Regions from separate parts of the Rhizobium sp. 10N427 genome, predicted to be linked through region 1. Evidence: predicted binding sites of a transcription regulator. Region 1 holds the regulator's gene; the other holds the start of a gene.

Region 1 (11,119 bases):
TGCAGCGGTCGTAGACCTGTTTGGCCTCGAAAACGCGAACACCGCGCTCATGGAACAGGCGATAGAGAAGCCGCTCGGTTCCGACCAGCGGATCCGTCAGCTCGTCGGCGTCGATGGTCTCGACCATGGCGCGGGCTTCTGCCCAGGCGTCATCTTCCTTCAGACCTTTCGAAATTTCATCGCCGTCTCCGCCATGCAGATCCGGCTGGCGCATGCGCTCGGGCGCTTCCGGCAGGAACTGGGCGACAAGCCCCCCTGCCCGCCAGCGATGCCGCGGCTTGCCGCTGCTGTCGCGGTCGAGAAGTTCGGCAGCCGCCAGACGGACGCGCGTCGGGATCTGTTCGGATTGGCGGAAATAGACGCCGGCAATATCCTCGAGCGAGGTACCGTCGAGTTCGACGATGCCCTGATAGGGCTGGCTGAACTTGCCCTGATCGATGGTGAACGCCAGCACGCCCTTGCCGAGCAGCTGCTCGGGTTCGGTCTGGCCGTCGGCGATCGCCTGATCGAGCAGCGCATGATCGAAACGCGCATAGGCGCGCACGTTCTCCGGTGTCGCAAAATCGGCAACAAGCAGGTCGACAGGGCCATCGCCCTTGGTCTGTACCGTGAACTTGCCTTCGAATTTCAGCGACGTGCCGAGCAGAACCGTCAGGACCACGACTTCGGCCAGAAGCCGGGCGACGGGTGCGGGATAGTGGTGGCGCTCAAGGATGGCGTCGAGCATCGGGCCGAGCTGGACGGCGCGGCCACGCACATCCAGGCCTTCAACCTGAAATGGGACGACGTGATCATCGCCGGCGAAATGAAGCTCGTTGAGAGCGGCGGCTGTGTCTGCCATGGTCTTACTCCTAGTCGTCAGAGCGGCAGACCAAGCTGTCTTCCCGCTCGCGCGGCCACCAAGCCATCAGGCCGGATGTGGCGTCCAATATGGTTCAGATCGCGCCCAGGCACCATGCAAGAATCGATTTCTGCGCATGAAGACGGTTTTCCGCTTCATCGAAGACCACGGATTGCGGGCCATCGATCACATCGTCCGTCACTTCCTCACCACGATGAGCCGGCAGGCAATGCATGAACAATGCATCCTTGCCTGCTTTCGCCATCAAAGCCTGATTGACCTGATAGGGCTGGAAGACGTTGTGACCGCGAGCCCGATGTTCCTGATTCATGGAGACCCAGGTATCGGTTACCACGCAATCGGCGCCTTCGACCGCACGGTCGGCATCATGGCTGAGCATGATTTCGGCGCCCTCATTGCGGGCCCAGTTCAGATAGTGATCCTTCGGCTCGGAACCAAGGGGGACAGCCATGTTCATGCGGTAGCCGAAACGGGCAGCTCCTTCGACCAGCGAATGCAGCACGTTGTTGCCGTCGCCGGTCCAGGCGATCGTCTTGCCCTTGACCGGGCCGCGATGCTCTTCGAAGGTCATGATGTCGGCCATGATCTGGCAGGGATGCGTATCATCCGTCAGCGCATTGATCACCGGTACCGTTGCGTGTTCGGCAAGCTCCAGCATGCGGTGATGCTCGGTGGTGCGGATCATGATCGCGTCGACATAGCGCGACAGAACCTTGGCCGTGTCGCCGATCGTCTCGGCGCGGCCGAGCTGCATCTCGGTGCCCGAGAGGAACAGCGTCTCGCCACCCAGCTGGCGCATGCCGACATCGAAGGAGACGCGCGTCCGTGTGGAAGGCTTTTCGAAGATCATCGCCAGCATCTTGCCGGCCAGCGGCTTGTCGCCCTTGCCTGCTTTGAACGCCTGCTTGCGCAGCATCGCGTCGTCCATGATGACGCGCAGATCGGCAGAGCTCATCGCCGAAAGATCGAGGAAGTGTTTGGGGGAAGCCATGTCGTCCTTACCTGTTTGCCCCGGAAGGCATCTATCCGTTCAAGCCGTCTTCTTGGCCTTCGATGCGCGAATGCTTTCGGCAGCCTGCTCAATGCGGGCAAGACCCTCGCGGGCCTCCTCGGCAGTGACGACCAAAGGCGGCAGCAGGCGCACGACATTGTCACCGGCGGGCACGCCAAGCAGGTGGGCGCCGCGGATGGCAGCCAGGAGTTCAGTCGAGGGAACGGCGGCCTTGATACCGAGCAGCAAGCCCTCGCCGCGGATATCCTCGATCACATCGGGATAGCGGTCCTTGAGCGATGCGAGGCCCTGGCGGAAGACCAGAGCCACATCACGGACATGTTGCAAGAAGCCTTCGGCAAGGACGATGTCGAGCACGGCGCCGCCGACGGCCATGGCCAGCGGATTGCCGCCATAGGTCGAGCCGTGGGTGCCGGCCTTCATGCCGGACGCAGCTTCCGCCGTTGCCAGGCAGGCGCCGAGCGGGAAGCCGCCACCGATGCCCTTGGCGACAGCCATGATGTCAGGGGTCACGCCGGACCACTCATAGGCAAAGAACTTGCCGGTACGGCCGACGCCCGTCTGGACCTCGTCGAGAATGAGCAGCAGGCCCTTCTCGTCGCAGAGCGCGCGCAGCGCCTTCATGAACTCTGTGGTCACCGGGCGAATGCCACCCTCGCCCTGAACCGGCTCGATCAGAATACCTGCGGTCGCATCGGTGATTGCGGCGCGCACAGCGTCGATATCGCCAAAGGGCACCTGGTCGAAGCCAGGGGCCTTGGGGCCGAAACCTTCGAGATACTTCTCTTGCCCGCCGGCAGCGATCGTCGCCAGCGTACGGCCGTGGAAGGCGCCTTCGAAGGTGATGATATGGAAACGCTCGGGATGGCCCTTCGAATACTGATAGCGGCGTGCGGTCTTGATCGCGCATTCCAGGGCTTCCGCGCCGGAATTGGTGAAGAACACCTTGTCGGCGAAAGTCGCCTCCGTCAGCCGCCTGGCGAGCTTTTCCTGCCCGGGGATTTCATAGATGTTGGACAGGTGCCAGACCTTGTCGGCCTGCGCCTTCAGGGTATCCACGACATGCGGATTGCTGTGGCCGACCGAGGTCACGGCAACGCCGGCACCGAAATCCAGATATCGTTCGCCGCTTTCGGTAATCAGCCACACGCCCTCACCTCGCTCGAACCGCAATGGGGCACGAGAATAGGTATCATATAGCGGCGCGGCTTCAGCCATGGCGCGGTCTCCTGTCAGCGTTACGGGCAACCGGACTCCGGCTAAAAACCAGGTCCGAAAAATTAAAAATGCCGCCTTTCGGCGGCGACTGGCACTATTTACTTTTCGCACTGCAATGTCAACAAAACTGCGGCTTTCGTGGCTTCTGAGAGACGCTCAAGCAATGTCGCGTTTTATCAACAGCTAATGTTGCAGAAATGACTCTCAGGGGAAGCAAGTTGGGGAAAACCCCGAATTCGATTCATCCGGATTCCTGCGACTCTTGTCACGGAGTCAGCCTCACACTAGGTTAAAACTCAATTACTAGACTGCATGCGGCGGAACTAGTCACCAAAATTAGTCAAGCGTTTCTTGTGCCGGATTCGTCCGGGGCAAACAGTGAGGGATTCTGCCTTCGCAACGCTTAAACGGCGGAGACACAGGGCATGAACTGGACAGACGAGCGGGTCGAGAAACTCAAGAAACTGTGGTCCGAAGGGCTGAGCGCGAGCCAGATCGCTGCCCAGCTTGGCGGCGTCAGCCGTAACGCCGTTATCGGCAAGGTTCACCGTCTGGCGCTGCCGGGCCGTGCGAAGGCCGGCGGCAACGCCACGGCTGCGCGCGCTCCCAAGCGTACGGCGGCAGCACCCCGCGCCCCAACCTACGCATCGCGTCTGGCGACGACCCGTACGGTCACCCGCCAGCAGGGCGCGACGATGCTGAAGGAAGAGATCGAGATCGACGTCATGGAGGAGATGGAATACCGTCCCGCCAAGAACGTGATCGTCCCGATTTCCCGCCGTCTCGGCCTGACGGAGCTCACCGAGCGCACCTGCAAGTGGCCGGTCGGCGATCCCTTGAAGGACGATTTCCACTTCTGCGGCTGCGAAAGCCCGGATTCTTCGCCTTACTGCACCTACCACCAGCGCCTGGCCTACCAGCCGGTCAACGAGCGCCGCAGGGCAGCAGCCCGGGCAAACTGAGCCGGGTAAGCACAAACGAAAAACGGGCCTCGCGGCCCGTTTTTTTGTGGTCTCAATTCCGAAAGCTTCAAGCTTCCATCGAATATCCAGCGCCGCGAACGGTGCGGATGACATCCTGCATGTTGGAGAAGTTCAGCGCCTTGCGCAGACGGCCGACATGGACATCGACGGTGCGCTCGTCGACATAGATGTCGTGACCCCAGACGCCGTCCAGAAGCTGCGAGCGCGAGAAGACGCGGCCGGGAGAGGCCATCAGGAATTCCAGCAGGCGAAATTCGGTCGGTCCGAGACGGACTTCGCGGGTCTTGCGATGAACGCGGTGCGTCTCGCGGTCGAGTTCGATATCGCCGCATTTCAGCACGGTCGACAAAACCTCGGGCTTGGCGCGGCGCAGCATCGCCTTGACGCGTGCGACGAGCTCGGGCGTCGAGAACGGCTTGACGACATAGTCGTCGGCACCGGTCGAGAGGCCACGAACGCGTTCGCTTTCCTCGCCGCGCGCCGTCAGCATGATGATCGGCAGGCGCTCGGTCTCCGGGCGCATGCGCAGCCGGCGGCAAAGCTCGATGCCTGATACGCCAGGCAGCATCCAATCAAGGATAAGAAGGTCCGGCGTCCGCTCCTGAAGGCGGATTTCCGCCTCATCGCCGCGCAGGATGGTGTCGACCTCGAAACCTTCGGCTTCGAGATTGTAACGAAGAAGCACGCTCAGTGCTTCTTCGTCTTCAACGACTGCAACTCTCGGGATCATTCTGTTCTGTCTCCTGAGGCCCGGTCCGGATATTATTCCGTGACCGCGCCGACGGTGTTGGCGGTGTCGTCCTTCGGACGCTCGCCCTCCGGCTGGGCGCCGGTCGCCATGTAGTAGATGGTTTCTGCGATGTTGGTGGCGTGGTCGCCGATGCGCTCGATGTTCTTGGCACAGAACAGAAGGTGTGTGCAGCTGGTGATGTTGCGCGGATCTTCCATCATGTAGGTCAGAAGCTCGCGGAACAGCGAGGTGTACATCGCGTCGATTTCCTCGTCGCGCTCGCGGATCGACTTCGCCTTATCGGCAGCGCGCGTCGTGTAGACGTCGAGCACTTCCTTGAGCTGGACGAGCGCCAGTTCGGAGAGATGCTCCAGGCCGCGGCCAAGCTTGCGCGGAACGCCGGTGCTCTGCACGGCGATGACGCGCTTGGCGGTGTTCTTGCCGAGATCGCCGACGCGCTCGAGGTCGGCAGCGATGCGGATCGAACCCATGATCTCGCGCAGGTCCGACGCCATTGGCTGGCGGCGGGCGATGGTGACGATCGCCTTGTCGTTGATCTCGCGCTCGGCGTGATCGAGGATCACGTCGTCGGAGATGACCTTCTGCGCCAGTGCGCCATCGCCGTTGACCAGCGCGCGCACAGCGTCGGAGACCATCTGTTCCGCCAGACCGCCCATTTCGGAGATGCGGCGGGTCAGGAACTTCAGATCTTCGTCATATGCAGAAAAGATATGTGTCGATGCCATGGGAAATGTCCTTGAGTGTCTCTATCGGAAGTCGTGACGCCAAAGATCAGCCGAAGCGGCCCATGATGTAGTCCTGGGTGCGCGGATCGTCCGGATTGGTGAACATCTTGTCGGTGTCGTTCTCCTCGACGAGGTTGCCGAGGTGGAACATGGCGGTGCGCTGCGAGACGCGGGCCGCCTGCTGCATGGAGTGCGTCACGATGACGATCGTGTAGCTTTCGCGCAGCTCGTGGATCAGCTCCTCGACCTTTGCGGTGGCGATCGGGTCGAGCGCCGAGCAGGGTTCGTCCATGAGGATGACTTCAGGGCTGACGGCGACGGCGCGGGCGATGCAGAGGCGCTGCTGCTGGCCGCCGGACAGGCCGGTGCCGGATTCATGCACGCGGTCCTTGACCTCGTTCCAGAGGCCGGCGCGCTGCAGGCTGGTCTCGACGATCTGGTCCATGTCGGCCTTCGACTTGGCGAGACCGTGAATGCGCGGGCCGTAGGCGACGTTTTCATAGATCGTCTTCGGGAACGGGTTCGGCTTCTGGAACACCATGCCGACGCGGGCGCGAAGTTCGACGACGTCGATATCCGGATCGTAGATATCATCGCCATCGAGCGTGATCTTGCCGGTGACGCGGCAATTGTCGATCGTATCGTTCATGCGGTTCAGGCTGCGCAGGAAAGTGGACTTGCCGCAGCCGGACGGGCCGATGAGCGCAGTCACGGTGTTTTCGCGGATGTTCAGCTTGACGTCGAAGAGAGCGCGCTTTTCGCCGTAATAGACGGAAACGTCCTGGCCGATCATCTTGTAAGGGATGCTGTTCATCTTCTGGTCCAGAGCCTTCTCAACTGCTGCTTCTGTCAACATGTTCATGGGTTTCTACTCCGTTTACCAGCGGCGCTCAAAGCGACGGCGCAAGAGGATGGCTCCGATGTTCATGACAATCAGGAACAGGAGCAGGACGATGATGGCACCCGAGGTACGCTCCACGAAGGCGCGTTCGGCTTCGTTGGCCCACATATAGACCTGGACCGGAAGTGCCGTGGACGGATCGAGCGGCGTGGTCGGCGCATTGGCAACGAAGGCGACCATGCCGATCAGCAGAAGCGGCGCGGTTTCGCCGAGCGCATGCGCAAGGCCGATGATGGTACCGGTCAGGATGCCCGGCATGGCAAGCGGCAGAACGTGGTGGAACACCATCTGCATCTTCGATGCGCCGAGACCGAGAGCGGCCGAGCGGATCGACGGCGGTACGGCACGCAACGCAGCACGCGTGGCGATAATGATGGTCGGCAGGGTCATCAGCGTCAGCACCAGGCCACCGACCAGCGACGCGGAACGCGGCAGACCCATGAAGTTGATGAAGACGGAGAGGCCGAGCAGACCGTAAACGATCGACGGAACGGCAGCGAGGTTGTTGATGTTGACCTCGATCAGATCGGTCAGCTTGTTCTTCGGCGCAAACTCCTCGAGATAGATCGAGGCGGCGACACCGATCGGCAGAGCAAGAACCAGAACGATCAGCATCAGGTAGAGCGAGCCGATGAGCGCAACGCCCAGACCTGCTGCTTCCGGACGGCTGGAATTGCCATTGACGAAGAGGCCTGTGTTGAACTGCTTGAAGAGAGCACCGCTTGCCTTCAGCTCGTTCATCCAGCCGACCTGCTTGTCGTTCACCTTGCGGTTCTTCTCATCGACAGAGAGATCGATCTGGCCCTTGCTGGCGCTATCGATATTGGCGTCGGCAAGCACCGTGACATTGACCGTCTTGCCGATGATCGACGGGTCGGAGACGACCATATCGCGCAGCTGGATAGGAGCGCCCTTGGAGAGCATGGCCGAAGCATCGCGGACGTCAGGACGGCTCGAGGCGTTGACATTCAGCTGCTTGACGATGGCGTCACGCAGCAGAGCGCCGTAGTTGGCGGAGACGAGGACCGACGGATCGGTCGCACGCTTGTTGCTCGGGTCGATCGTCTTTTCGGTGAATTCCACCGGAAGCGTGATCGCCGTCTGCTGGAAGGCGGTATAGCCCTGGCGGATGACCGTCGAGAGCAGGATCGCCAGGAAGATCAGGCCAAAAGATATGGCAGCGATGCCATAGGCCTGGAAGCGGCGTTCTGCGGCATAGCGGCGCTTGATGCCGATGTCGCGGCGTGCCGGAGCCTTGGAGACAGTGATGCCTGCAACGGGAGAAACAATATTCGTCATTCGTACTGCTCCCGGTATTTGCGCACGATGTAGAGCGCGTAGATATTGAGGCAAAGCGTGATGAAGAAGAGCGTAATGCCGAGCGCGAAGGCGACTAGCGTCTGCGGCGAGGTGAACTCGAGGTCACCCGTCAGCTGATTGACGATCTTGACCGTCACCGTCGTCATCGGCTCGAAGGGATTGATCTGGATACGGGCGGCAACACCGGCCGCAAGCACGACGATCATCGTTTCGCCGATGGCGCGCGATGCGGTCATCAGCAGCGCACCGACGATACCCGGAAGAGCGGCGGGAAGCACGACCTTCTTGATGGTTTCGGAGCGCGTTGCGCCGAGGCCAAGCGAACCGTCACGCAGCGCACGCGGCACGGCGGTGATGATATCGTCGGACAGCGAGGACACGTAGGGGATCAGCATGATGCCCATGACGATACCGGCGGTCAGAACGCTCTGCGCCTGGATGAAGTTCGTGTAGTCGCCGGTCAGGAGACCGCTGACCTGCGACGACAGATCGCGCAGGAACGGGCCGACGGTGACGAGCGCGAAGAAGCCGTAGACGATGGTCGGGATACCGGCCAGAACTTCGAGCAGCGGCTTGGCAAGCGAACGAATTTTCGGCGAAGCGTATTCGGCCATGTAGATGGCAGCGAAGAGGCCGACCGGTACGGCGACCAGCATGGCGACGGCGCCGATATAGAGCGTGCCGAGCAACAGCGGGATCAGGCCGAACTGACCGAAGGACGAGCTGCCGGCACCCGCGAAGCGCGGATCCCAGACGGTGCCGAAGAAGAAGTCTGCGGCGGGAACGCTGGCGAAGAAGCGAATGGCTTCCGACAGCATCGACAGAACGATGCCGATGGTCGTCAGAATGGCGATCGACGAAGACAGCAACAGACCCCAGAGCATGACGCGCTCGACGCGGTTGCGGGCCCTGAAGCGTGGCTTGACGCCGCGCAGGGCGTAAAGCGCGCCGCCGACAGCAAGTACGAGGACGATCGCGCTCATGATCAGACGGCTGGAAGCGCTTTCGGCATTCAGCAGCTTGGCGGCATCGAGCATGTAGGGCTGCGGCTCACCGGCGAGCGGGACGCCCTTCTCGTTGAGCTTTGCCTGAACTGCCTTGGTGTCGGAACCGACTGCCGTGACTTCTTCGGATGTGAGCAGGTTCAGGCCGCGGCCGACGGTCGCGACCATGCTGTAGCTCAGATCCTGCTCGGCAGTGGTCTTCGCCTTCACATCGTCGGGAAAGGATTTGCGGACGGTGGATTCGATGATGCCTGGGCTGGCGGCGAGCCAGACACAGAGAACGATCAGGGCCGGAAGGATGGCCCAAATGGCGGCATAAGCGCCGTAATAACCCGGCCGCGAATGCAGCACGGAAGACTTGCCCCCGGCAAGTGCCGTGGCCCGGCTGCGGGCGGCCACATAGGCCAGCGCGCCAAGCACCACGAGACACAAGAGTATAATGGATGTGCTCATTCTTTACGTCCCCAGGCGCTCGGCCCCAAAAGCACAGGCTGCGATATCGCCGCCGACTTCCCAATCATGGAGAAACTCGAAACCTTGCGCCTGACCGGGCAAGGGTACCTCAGTCGAAAACCGGCGCGGCACCCCCCAAGGCACCGCGCCAGCTTATTGATTACATCGTCTTTTCGGCTTCTACGGCCTTGCGGATCTCTTCGCGCTCGGCGTCCGGAGCAGCCACGAGGCCGTATTCGACGAGCGGGCTGTCAGGGCCGATCATCTGGTCGGATACGAAGAAGTTGACGTATTCCTTCAGGCCGGGAACGGCGCCGAGATGTGCCTTCTTGACGTAGAAGAACAGCGGGCGGGAAACCGGGTAGGTGCCGTCAGCGATGGTCTCGGTCGACGGAACGATACCGCTCATCGAAGCAACCTTGAGCTTGTCAGCGTTGTTTTCGTAGAAGGAGAGGCCGAATACACCAACGCCGGTCTTGTTGGCAGCGATGCGTGCCAGCGTTTCCGGATAGTCGCCGTCGATATCGACTGCAGCGCCGTCCTTACGGACCGCGACGCAAGCCTTCTGCTGAGCGGCCTTATCGGTGATTTCCTTGGCGATGACGTCGAGTGCGCCCGAAGCCTTGCAGCCGGCGGCCAAAACGTTCAGTTCGAAGACTTCGCGGGTGCCGTGCTTTTCGCCCGGGATGTAGGCAGCGATATCAACAGCCGGGAGCTTCGGATTGACTTCCGACCACTTCTTGTAAGGGTTGGCAACGAGCTTGCCGTCAACGACGACCTGCGCAGCGAGAGCCTTGTAGAGGTCCTCAGGAACGTAGGCGACGTCAGGGTTGGACGAGTCGGTTGCGAAGACGATACCGTCATAACCGATCTTCACTTCCTGGATGTCGGTGACGCCAGCGGTCTTGCAGGCTTCCAGTTCGTTCTTGTTGATCGGACGCGAAGCGTTTGCAACGTCGATGGTGTCTTCGCCAACGCCCTTGCAGAATTCCTTGAGGCCAGCGCCCGTGCCGCCGGATTCAACGACCGGCGTCTTGAAGTTGGTGAAGGTTTCGCCGAAGGATTCAGCGACGATCTTAGCGTAAGGCAGAACGGTGGACGAGCCGGCAACCTGGATCTGGTCGCGAGCGGCTGCAGCGCCTGCAAAAGCAACGGTTGCGGCAAGAGCGGCAACGGTAAGTTTAAGCGTGTTCATCAAAAAATCTCCCGGCATTGGGCTTTGTGTGGGCAGGCCCCCCAGGGCCCTCGCATTGCCTTTTTTCATCGGCAGCCACTCTTTAGCCCCTGATGCACAGAGCTTTTATGTCACTTTGGTGAAACATTTGTGACAGGTTAAATTATTGAAATGAAATAATAAAAATTTTGGATGTTATGGATGTGTTGCGGCTTTATGTCAAAACCGCACCGTAAAGGCCGTTCCCTTACCAACCTCGGACTTGACGATCAGCCGTGCACGATGGCGCGTGAGGATGTGCTTGACGATCGCAAGCCCCAGGCCGGTGCCCTTTTTCGACCGGCTGTCCTCGATGCTGACGCGGTAAAAGCGCTCGGTCAGGCGCGGAACATGCTCTGCCGGAATGCCCGGCCCCTTGTCGGCGACGGTAACTTCAACCGGCTGTCCGGACCCGTTCTTGACCGTCACATCGACAGCCTTGCCTTCCTGGCCATATTTGCAGGCGTTTTCGATCAGATTTTCGAAAACTTGTACCAGTTCGTCGCGATCTCCGAGCACCTCCGCCTGGCCTTCCGGCAGATGAAGGTTGATCTCGACGCCGACATCCTTCGCCAGAGGGGCGAGCGAATCCCTGACATGACCGAGCAACGGAACGAGATCGACCTTTTCATCCGGCGCGATATGCGACTTCAGCTCGAGGCGCGACAGAGACAGCA
Region 2 (11,119 bases), on a different contig from region 1:
CTTCGACAAGAGTTTTGGCGCTGGCGCTGCCGACCGGGTGAAGATGAGCTGCCGCCGGGCCGGCGGTGTTCGGGTTATCAGCGAGCTGACGATCGGGCTTTCCGAGGATGCGGTGGCGCCAGGCTCTGCCGATAATCTCGGCACGCTGATCCAGGGGGCGGGACGAACCTCCTTCGGATGCGACCAAGGTGTGGTCGACGCGGCCGGTTTCTGAGGCAAAGACTGCTGCAAAGCGCAAGAGAGGCCGGTTTCGGCGTTGCCCGGGAGCCGGGTTTCGCCTACATAGCGGCCACGGATTTACACGTTTGCGCGCGGAGCAGTTTAAAGATGGCACGTCAGTTCATTTATCACATGTCGGGACTCAACAAGTCTTACGGCGCCAAGAAAATTCTCGAGAACGTCAACCTGTCGTTCTACCCGGATGCCAAGATCGGTATTCTTGGCCCGAACGGCGCCGGTAAGTCGACGGTGCTGCGCATCATCGCCGGTCAGGACAAGGAATACACAGGCGAAGCCTGGCTCGCCGACGGTGCGACCGTTGGCTACCTTGAGCAGGAGCCGCATCTCGATCCGACAAAGACCGCCTTCGAGAACGTCATGATGGGCGTTGCCGACAAGACGGCGATCATCGACCGCTACAACGAGCTGATGATGAACTATTCCGACGAGACGGCGGACGAGGGCGCCAAGCTCCAGGACATCATCGACAGCCAGAACCTCTGGGATCTGGAACAGCAGGTCGAGATGGCGATGGAAGCGCTGCGCTGCCCGCCGAAGGATTCCGACGTCACCATTCTCTCGGGCGGTGAACGCCGCCGTATCGCACTCTGCCGCCTGCTCCTGTCGCAGCCGGACCTGCTGCTGCTCGACGAACCGACCAACCATCTCGACGCCGAAACCATCGCGTGGCTCGAAAAGCACCTGCGCGATTATCCGGGCGCCGTGATGATGATCACCCACGACCGCTACTTCCTCGACAACGTCACGGGCTGGATCCTCGAGCTCGACCGCGGCCGCGGTATTCCGTACGAAGGCAACTACTCTGCCTACCTGACGGCCAAGGCCAAGCGCATGCTGCAGGAAAACCGCGAAGAAGCCGGCCGCCAGAAGGCGCTGTCGCGCGAACAGGAATGGATCGCTTCCAGCCCGAAGGCCCGCCAGGCGAAGTCGAAGGCCCGTATCAAGGCCTACGAACAGCTGGTCGATGCCGCAGAAGGCATCCGTCCCGGCGATGCGCAGATCATTATCCCGGTCTCCGAGCGTCTCGGCAATGTCGTTATCGAGATGGAAGGCATCACCAAGGGCTTCGAAGGCCGCACGCTGATCAACGACCTGTCGATCAAGCTGCCGCCGGGCGGCATCGTCGGCATCATCGGTCCGAACGGCGCCGGCAAGACGACGCTGTTCAAGATGATCACCGGCCAGGAAAAGCCGGATGCCGGTTCGGTGCGCATCGGCGACACCGTGCATCTCGGCTATGTCGACCAGAGCCGCGATGCGCTGGATGGCAACAAGACGGTCTGGGAAGAAATCTCCGGCGGTGCCGAAGTCATCAAGCTCGGCAAGTTCGACATGAACTCCAGAGCCTATTGCGGCGCCTTCAACTTCAAGGGCGGAGATCAGCAGCAGAAGGTCGGCAATCTCTCGGGTGGTCAGCGCAACCGCGTTCACCTTGCCAAGATGCTGAAGGCCGGCGGCAACGTGTTGCTGCTCGACGAACCGACCAACGACCTTGATACGGAAACGCTGGGTGCGCTGGAAACGGCGCTCGAAAACTTCGCCGGCTGCGCCATCATCATCAGCCACGATCGCATGTTCCTCGACCGTCTGGCGACGCATATCCTTGCCTTCGAAGGTGACGGCCATGTCGAATGGTTCGAAGGCAACTTCGAAGACTACGAGCAGGACAAGGTCCGCCGCCTCGGCCCCGACGCCCTCAACCCGGGCAGCCAGGCCTACAAGCGCCTGACGCGCTGATATCTGCTTTTATGCCTTTGGAAAGCCCCGGTCATGGCCGGGGCTTTTGCATGTCTGCGGCGTCGTGATCTGGCCAATGAATTTCGCGATTATCTGAATTGAAGCTTGCTACCGCTACGCAAATCACATAAAGATATCTTTATATCTTGATTGGGCAGAATATGGCTGAACCGGTAAAGCTTGGATTGGATGCGATCGTGGACGTCTTGAAGGCGGCCGGCGAGCCGACCCGTCTGCGATTGCTGGCGCTCCTGGCGGCAGGCGATCTGACCGTTACCGATCTTACCGAAATTCTCGGCCAGTCCCAACCCCGCATTTCCCGTCACCTGAAGCTGCTTGGTGAGGCCGATCTCATCGATCGCTACCAGGAAGGCGCCTGGGCCTATTTCCGGCTGAAGCAGGAGGGCAAGGCGGCGGCGCTGGTGCGCGTGCTCCTGCAGCATTCCTCGGAGAACGACCCGGTCGTCCAGCGCGACGGCGAGCGCCTGTCTTCGGTCAAGCGCCAGCGCGCCGAGCGGGCACAGGCCTATTTCAGCCGCAATGCGGCTGAGTGGGACGAGCTGCGCCGCCTGCATGCCGCCGACGAAGAGGTCGATGCGGCCGTCATCAAGCTTCTCGGCAGCCAGCCGGTCTATTCGCTTCTTGATCTCGGCACCGGGACCGGCCGCATCCTGCAGCTGTTATCAGGGCTCTACCGCCGGGCAATCGGCGTCGATGCCAGCCGCGACATGCTGAGCGTGGCGCGCTCCAATCTCGACAAGTCAGGGATCAACAAGGCGTCGGTGCGCCATGCCGATATCCTGAACCTGCCGTTCGACGGGCAGGATTTCGACCTGGTGACCATCCATCAGGTGCTGCATTTCTTCGATCAGCCCGAGATCGCTATCAATGAGGCGGCGCGCATGCTGGCGCCCGGCGGGCGGCTGCTGGTCATCGATCTGGCCCCGCACGGGCTCGAATATCTCAGGGACGAGCATGCCCATGTTCGTCTCGGTTTCTCGCACCAGTCGATGTCCGACTGGCTGCGCAAGGCGGGGCTCGATGTCGAGCAGGCCGTCGATCTTCATCCGGGTCAGGCCGGCGAGCAGGGCCTCACGGTCACCATCTGGCTCGCCCGCGACCCGCGGCGCCTGATGGCATCCGAAGGCGCCGGAACAATATTGGCAGCGGAGGTTTGATTTATGACTTTGAACACTAGTGGCCGCCGCGATATCGGCATTTCCTTCGAATTCTTCCCACCCAAGTCGGAAGAGATGGAAGGTCAGCTTTGGAAGGCCGTCAGCGAGCTGCAGGACTGGAATCCGGATTTCGTTTCCGTCACCTATGGTGCGGGCGGCACGACCAAGGCACCGACGCTGACGGCCGTCACGCGGTTTCTGAACGAGACGCCGCTTGCGACCGCTTCGCATCTCACCTGCGTCGGAGCGACGAAGGAAGAAACGCATCAGGTGATCGACAATTTCCGCAAGGCGGGCGTGAAGCATTTCGTGGCGCTGCGCGGTGACGCGCCCGGCGGTGCCGGTGCGCCGTACCAGCCGCATCCGGGCGGCTATGCCAATGCATCCGAGCTGGTGGCCGGCTTGCGCGAAATCGGCGATTTCGAGATTTCCGTCTCGGCCTATCCGGAGAAGCACCCGGAGAGCAAGGATGTCACCGCCGATATCGACATGCTGAAGCGCAAGGCCGATAACGGCGCCAACCGTGCGCTGACGCAGTTCTTCTTCGACAATGACAATTTCGAACGCTACCTTGAGAAGGTGCGGGCTGCGGGCGTTTCTATGCCCATCGTTCCGGGCATCATGCCGATCCTTAATCTGACGCAGCTGAAGCGCTTTGCCGGTGCTTGCGGCACAGTCATCCCGTCGTTCCTCGACGAGCGCTTTGCCGGTCTCGACGACAAGCCGGAAGAGCGCGCCAAGGTGGCGGCGGATGTCGCAGCCGAACAGATCGAGGATCTGGTGGCCCGTGGGCTCCACGAATTCCATCTCTATACGATGAACCGTTCGCCGCTGGTCTCGGCTGTGCTCACCAATCTCGGCCTGCGCCGAGGTGAGACGAAGGCAGCAGCAGCCGGCGCTGCCGCCTGATCAGGCAGCTCTTCGAACGCAATAAAAAAGCGCATGTCAGGCGGGACATGCGCTTTTTCAATTGGCTGAACTGTTAGTTACTCAGGAGTCCGGTATTCCAGTCATAGGGTCCGTTTGCTGCTCAGATGAAGAGCATAGACAAGACGAACGCGAACGCTGCACTGACCAACAGGACATTCAAGGATCGTGTGATACCCATGTCTGCCTCCTTGCGTTAACGAGCCGATACTATGTCCGAAATGTGTCGGCTGAAAAGCGAAATCAATGTTGCATTGCAGCAACAGCCAGTAGATAACTGCTATACAACGTAACCACGGCATTGAAATCATTCGAAAAAGCGCGGTGAAATTTTATTCACACATTTTAACGGCGCGTTAAAGTCGGCGATTGGACGTTAAGGCCTGCGCCGATATCAAGGCTTCGCCGGAAGCTGCTGAAATCCTGAGCTAAAACGAAAATCGCGCCCGGCCAGAAGGACGGACGCGATGTGATTGCTTGTGAACGGCCGGTCCTGGCGACTCAGAGCGCGCCGAGAAGCCCCGGGGTTGCCCAGCCGTCGGCCGGCATGCCGAGGCGCTGCTGTTCCTTCTGGATGGCAACGCGGGTGCCGGATCCGAGGATGCCGTCGATCTCGCCGACATTGTGGCCGAGCGACTGCAGCTTGGTCTGCAACTGCTTCATCTCGTCGTTGGCAAGGCCCTGTTCCGGCGTGCCCTTCTGGTAGGGCTGGGCGCCGGAGAGGCGGGTACCGAAATAGGCTGCTGACGTCGTGTAGATGAAGGACTTGTTCCATTCGAGATAGATCTTGAAGTTCGGATAGGCGATGAATGCCGGTCCGAGGCGGCCCTGCGGCAAAACGAGATCGCCTTCGAGCTCGCCGAAGTTCGTGTTGCCGTCACGCGGCTTGACGCCGAGAGCAAACCAGTCGCCCGCCTTCATCGTGCCGCCGAGGCCCGACTTTTCCCACGGAAGGTTATCGGGAAGGGTGACTTCCTGCAGCCAGGGCTGGCCGCGCTCGAAGCCGAGATGCTGGATGAACTTGGCGGCGGTCAGGATGGCGTCGGGGCCGCTCTGCTTCAGGCGGACGTGGCCGTCGCCATCGCCGTCCATGCCATAGGCGATGATGTCGCGTGGCAGCATCTGAACCTGGCCGATTTCGCCGGCCCATGCGCCGGTGTTGGTGGCCGGGTCGAGGTCGCCGTGCTGGACCATCTCGATCAGCGCGATCAGCTGCGGACGGAAAAGTTCGGGGCGGCGGCAATCATGGGCGAGCGTCACCAGCGCGTTGCGGGTGTTGAAATCGCCCTGTACGGCGCCGAAGTCGGTTTCCATCGCCCAGAAGGCGGTGATGACGCCGGCCGGTACGCCGTAATCCTGCTCGGCCTTGGCGAACACGTCGGCATACTGCTTCATCTTCTGGCGGCCGATGTCGAGGCGCGCCTGGCTGACGGTGCGCTGCGAGAATTCGAGGAAGGTCTGCTTGAAGACGCCCTGTGCGCGGTCGCGGCTCAGAACCTTGGGGTCGATCTCGGCGCCTGCAAGCGCCTGATCGGCAGCCTCGGCGGTGGCACCGGCGGCAATCGCATCGGCTTTGACACCTGCCAGGAACTGCGCGAGATCGCCGTCGCAGGCAACAGCCGGCGCCTGCGGCGCGGCCGGAGCCGCCGGGGCAGGGGCTGCCGCCTGCTGTGCAAATACCGTGGTTGCTGAGGTGACGGCAAACAGAAGAGCAAGTGCAGAGCGGCTTGCGAGCGAGCGGTGCATGGGTTCGTCCTTATATCCGAAATATGTCCGCCGCTTTCACAGATGAATGTGACGGAAGCAAGAAAGTTCGGTGGACGTTACTAAGAATTTCTATCCTTGGAAACCGCAGCGACCCAATTGTTCCAGTTCTTCTGATTGCCTGCGAACACATTGATGTCGGTCGGCCCCTGGATGCCCGGAATGACGCCCGTCGAGGTGTATTGCCAGAAGGCCCAGCGGCGGTCGGCATAGGTGACTTCGGGGTGTTTTGCGGTGGAACGGACCCAGAAATGGTAGTCCTGGAAATAGCCCTGCAGATTCTCGCGATGGAAATCGACGGAGGTGTAGATGATCGGCCGCTTGCCGTAATAGGCTTCCAGCCGGTCCATGAACCGCTTCATCTCGGAGCGCACTGTTGCCGGATCCGGGCGAAGGCGGCAGGTCTTGGATTCGCCGTTCCATTCGACATCGAGAACCGGCGGCAGGCGCATCGCCTCCTTCGGCACATTCTGGATGAACCAGTCGGCCTGTTCGTCTGCGGAGGAACAGAAATAGTAGAAGTGATAGGGCGCATGCGGAATGCCGACGGCGCGGGCGCGCTGCCAGTATTCGCTGAAGCGCGGATCGACGCGGTCCTTGCCCTCGGTCGCCTTGATGAAGGCGAAGGACACGCCGGAGGATTTCACCGTCTGCCAGTCGATATCGCCCTGCCACTTGGAGATATCGATGCCGTGGATATCGTTCTGATGCGGGGTCTTGGCGCCGAAATCCTGCGGATCGGTGTCCTGGAAACGGCTCTTCTTTATCGAAGCGGTTTCGAGATAGTCATAGCCCGTGGAGCTGCAACCGGCGAGCATAAGTGCCAGCGGCAAAACGCAAAACAACAGCCTGCGCATGGGTATCCCGTCATGTAACGAATGATCTACTTGCCCCACAGCATGACCTTCGAAGACGAATGCAGCCGAGGAATAATCCTCTTTTCACCATATCAACGTAAAAAATCGGTTAGTTTCAAGCGAATTATGCGCGCCTGGCGGATATGACAGCCTGCCAGGCATAGCCGCCGCCGATCGTCTCAAAGGCCAATCCTGCACCGTTTTCATGGGCTTGGGCTTCCAGAACCTCGCGCAGATTGGCGCGCGGCGTGACGTGGAATTTTGTCAGCCATCCCTGGAGCAGGGCTCTGAACCAGCCGGGAAGACCCTCCTGCTGGCCGAAATCGACAATGTGCAGCTGGCCGCCGGGGTTGAGTGCGGCGATCGCAGCGTCGATGGCGCGTTCCCAATCGGGGATCATCGACAGGGCGTAGGAGATCAAGATGCGATCGAAACCGGCGGCGCCGAACTCGCGCGGGGTGAAGGCGGTGGCGTCGGCAACGCGGAAGTCGGGCAGCGTGGCTTTCGTCGCGAAAGTCTTGCGTGCGGAGATCAGCATCTCCTGCGAGATGTCGAGGCCATAGAGCCGGGCATCCGGAAAGCGCTTGTGGGCGAGCGCCAGGTTGCGGCCTGTGCCGCAGCCGACTTCGAGCAGCGTGCCACCCTTGGGTACATCGAGGCCGCGGATCGTCTTGTCGCGGCCGAGCAGATAGTATTTCCGCGTCAGATCGTAGATATGGCGCTGGTAGCGGTACATGCCGTCCATCAGGCCGGCATGTGCCTCGGAGCGATCGTCCGGAAGCGTGCGGATCTCTGTCACGCCTTCTTCCCGTAGATGTGGAAGCCGCCGTAGATCGCGGAGCGATCGAGTGCCGTCATATCGCGCGACTTGTCTTCGAAGTAGTCCCACTGATCGCGGATCGCCGGCGACAGGCGTCCCTCGATGATGCTCTTCTCCGCAGCCGTGCGGAAGATGACGCGGGCGCCGGGGCGGGCGGTGCGGCTGATCTCGGCCCAGAGGCCGTTCAGCTGCTCGTCGGTCATCCAATCCTGCGCATCGAGCAGGATATAGCGGTCGCGCGATGCGGCGGGCTCGCCAGCCAGCAGCTCGGTGAAGTTGGCATGATGAACCGTGACCCGATCGACATTGGCGCGGATCACCTCATGATGCTCCGGCTTGAGATAGGTCGGTAGCGGACCTTCGTCGCCAGCGGCGTAGCGGCGCGCGAAGGCCTGCCAGGCGAAATAGTTGTCGCGCATCGGGAAATGACAGGCGAGCTTCTCGAGACGGTGGCGCAGAACCGGCGCGATCGAATGATCGGCGGCGAGGCTTGCAAGCTCGTCATATTGCTGCGGCGGGATGCCGAGGCCGAACAGCGAGCTCTTGCGGCCGGTGATCCAGCGCACGACGGGCTTTTCGAAGAGAGGAGCGACCTGCTGATCGAAGAAGGCGCGCTGCTCTTCCAGCGACTGCGTTTTCGTCATCTGCTTCAGATCGACGCCGTGCAGGCGGGCTAGCAGATGGGCGGCGCCGATGAAGCGGCCGAGCAGGCCCGTCTCATAGATGTTGCGATCGAAGACGGTGACGCGGCGGCGGCCGAACTTGCGGCCATTCCAGTAGCTGCGCGTCGCATCATCGAGAACTGGAGAGAGGTAGTGGTCGAAGGCGCGGCTGTTCGATGCTTCGTTCGGCATGGCGAGGAAGCGAACGAGATCGGCATGACCAGGCAGATGCTTGAAGGCGGCAAGCTTCAGGCGGTTCAGCGCGATGTGATGCGGGTTCAGATCGACGACGTCGATCGAGGCCGGTGCCTTGGAAAGGTAGGCGAGCATGTTGCAGCCGCCTGAGCCGATGGTGACGATACGGTGGTGCGGCTGCAGCTCCATAGCCTGCATGTCGAGATCGGGATCTTCCCAGATCTGCGGATAGACGAGGCCGGAGAAAAGCAAGCCAAAAAGCCGCTCGGAAAGGCCCTCCTTGGAGAATGCCTTGTGGCGGAGGAGTGCGTCCTTGAGTTTCCGGTTCTTGCGGAAGCCGGCATCCGGTGCAAATTCGGTCATCTGATTCCATCACCGTTTTTAGCGTTCAGGGCGTTTAACGCGGCGCTGCTACAGTTTGATGACGCGGGCTGTGGGCAGCCGTCCGCTCGACGGCTGCGTTTGGTACAACGGCCTCGCGTGGCCGAGTGTTGGCTAATCTTGGGGGAATTGCACAAAAGGACTCGCTTTCAGCGTGTGTTCTGCTCTTCTCAGGTGGTTGGGGGATCGGTCGAAGGGGGCTTGGATGAGCAAAAAAATAGCATGCGTTGGAACAATCGGTGTGTTTTTGACATCCTGCGGTAGCTTCACGCCACCTCCACCTGAGACCGAGATAACCTTGCGGGATGCCTTACTCGACACAACCGGCAGCTTGGCCGCGATGAAAGCCGACCTCATTGCGAAGGACAGAACGCTGGGGATGTATGTGGATGACGTCACCGTCGAGTTCTACGTGAAAGGATCCCGTCAGACCGTCCTGAAACAGGAAAGCGAAGTCAACGTGACTCCGCCGGGATTCGCAAAGAGCCTGGTCATCAAACCCAGTTATACGGCGACAGCCGACGGTGAACGCCAGAACAAGATCACCATCAAATTCAAGAACAACGTGACACTGACCGCGGAGCAAAGGGCACTCATCGAGGGATGTCGTCGCGATCCAAATTGTCTCTCCGTCCTGAAGAGAATCGAGAAGAAGCAGCTGCTACCGAAATAAAGCGTCGGCTTTTGTATTTGAGTCCTTTTTTGTGATTGCGTTTCCTGCTTCTCTCCACCGGCGGAGGAAGAAAGATGCGAGTAGTTCTGCGTATCCTGAAGGTGCTTCTGGCGCTGGTGATCGTCGCGGTCATCGGCGGGGCGCTGTGGCTCTATGTTCGTCCGCCGGAACTGCTACGCGTCGGTGACGGCTATGCGGCAAAGATCGTCTGCTCGAATGTGTTCATGGCCGGGCGTGATCCGGATACCGTTCTTGCCGAGGACGTTCAGGCGCCCGGAAATCCGCTGCTGCGGTTGATCCGCGTTTCCGTCAACCGCGAGGAGGGGAAAGTATCGGCCCGCATCCTCGGCCTGTTTGCGCCGGGCCATGCGCTCTATCGCGGCGCCTTTGGCTGCACCAGCGTTCCCGATGGCGACTTCGGCGCTGCGATGAATGCCGCGCCCGAAGAGGATCTCGCTGCGCCGCCACCGAGCGACGATCTGTGGCCCGAGGGCGAGCGGGTCGCTGCCGCCAATAACGGCAAGCTTGCGCCGCTGCTTGCCGACGAGGCGCTGGCCGGTCCGGAGATGCGAGCGATCGTCGTCGTCCACAATGGCCGGATCGTCGCCGAGCGCTATGGCGACGGATTTGATGCGCGCACACCGCTGCTCGGCTGGTCGATGACCAAGACCGTCAATGCGGCGCTAGTCGGCCGGGTGATGCTGTCGGGCAAGCTCAATTTCGACGACGCCAAGCTGTTTGCCGCCTGGCATGGCGATGGGCGGGCGGCGATTACCCTTGCCGATCTGCTCGGCATGGAAAGCGGCCTGGCGTTCAACGAGGATTACGGCGCCGTCGCCGATGTGACGCGCATGCTCTATCTCGACCCCGATATGGTGACCCTGCCGGTAAATGCGGCGCTGCAAGACAAGCCCGGCCAGCGCTTCCGTTATTCGAGCGGCACGGCGGTGCTTCTGTCCCGCATCTGGATGGACAGGCTCGGTGATCCGCAGAGTGCTTTCGATTATCCGCGCGATGCGCTGTTCGGGCCGCTCGGCATGTCCAGCGCCGTGCTGGAGGTCGATGCGCGCGGCACCTTCGCCGGAAGCTCCTATCTCTACGCGACGGCGCGCGACTGGGCGCGCTTCGGGCAGTTCTTGATCCAGGATGGCGTCTGGAACGGCCAGCGGCTGTTGCCGGAAGGGTTCGTGGCGACAATGCGGACGCCGACGCAGTCGTCGGGCGGGAAATATACGCAGGCGCAGGCCTGGCTTGCGGCCCCAGGCGGCGATCTGAGCGCGGCTGCGGGGCTTCCGGGCGATACGTTCTGGCTGGAGGGGCATGACGGGCAGAGCGTGGCGATCGTGCCATCCGCCGGTCTCATCGTTGTCCGCATGGGGCTGACGCCGAGCCGGCTCGGTTACAGGCCGCAGGTGCTGGTCAAGCAGATCGTCGGGGCGCTGTCGGCGCCCTGACCATTCGGTTCACGGATGGTGAGGCTCAGTAGTTGCCCTGGGCAACGTCGTCCATGCCCTTGCGCTTGGCATCGTAATAATAGCCGCGGGCATAGAGGCGAACGGCATCGTCTTCCTTGTTGTCGGACACGAGCCAGGCGCCGCGCAGATATTTCGCGGCATATTTGATGTTGGTCTCGGCATCGAGCAGACCGGACGGCTGGCCGTCGTAGCCCATAGACTTCGCGGTGT

Evidence for each region. Region 1 encodes PhoB, which activates phosphate uptake and scavenging genes when phosphate is short. Its sites were predicted from a motif close to TGTCATNNANCTGTCAT; they were not measured.
Region 2: AC1DIJ_RS06215 (BtaA family protein) is a predicted target of PhoB. The motif match lies at 8,791-8,807, and genes of this name have one in related genera.

The regions. Positions count from the first base shown of each region.
Region 1 covers NZ_JBFTID010000004.1:21,170-32,288, forward strand. The annotation lists gene AC1DIJ_RS09845 (Hsp33 family molecular chaperone) at 1-841, opposite strand, end outside; gene argF (ornithine carbamoyltransferase) at 936-1,853, opposite strand; gene AC1DIJ_RS09855 (aspartate aminotransferase family protein) at 1,893-3,092, opposite strand; gene AC1DIJ_RS09860 (GcrA family cell cycle regulator) at 3,518-4,054, shown strand; gene phoB (phosphate regulon transcriptional regulator PhoB) at 4,122-4,805, opposite strand; gene phoU (phosphate signaling complex protein PhoU) at 4,838-5,551, opposite strand; gene pstB (phosphate ABC transporter ATP-binding protein PstB) at 5,598-6,413, opposite strand; gene pstA (phosphate ABC transporter permease PstA) at 6,429-7,751, opposite strand; gene pstC (phosphate ABC transporter permease subunit PstC) at 7,748-9,229, opposite strand; gene AC1DIJ_RS09890 (substrate-binding domain-containing protein) at 9,390-10,424, opposite strand; gene phoR (phosphate regulon sensor histidine kinase PhoR) at 10,623-11,119, opposite strand, start outside.
Region 2 covers NZ_JBFTID010000002.1:354,026-365,144, reverse strand. The annotation lists gene AC1DIJ_RS06250 (ribonuclease T2 family protein) at 1-214, shown strand, start outside; gene ettA (energy-dependent translational throttle protein EttA) at 328-1,977, shown strand; gene AC1DIJ_RS06240 (ArsR/SmtB family transcription factor) at 2,139-3,155, shown strand; gene metF (methylenetetrahydrofolate reductase [NAD(P)H]) at 3,159-4,064, shown strand; gene AC1DIJ_RS06230 (lytic murein transglycosylase) at 4,584-5,828, opposite strand; gene AC1DIJ_RS06225 (glycoside hydrolase family 25 protein) at 5,909-6,703, opposite strand; gene AC1DIJ_RS06220 (class I SAM-dependent methyltransferase) at 6,828-7,448, opposite strand; gene AC1DIJ_RS06215 (BtaA family protein) at 7,499-8,743, opposite strand; gene AC1DIJ_RS06210 (hypothetical protein) at 8,967-9,434, shown strand; gene AC1DIJ_RS06205 (serine hydrolase domain-containing protein) at 9,509-10,888, shown strand; gene AC1DIJ_RS06200 (transglycosylase SLT domain-containing protein) at 10,914-11,119, opposite strand, start outside.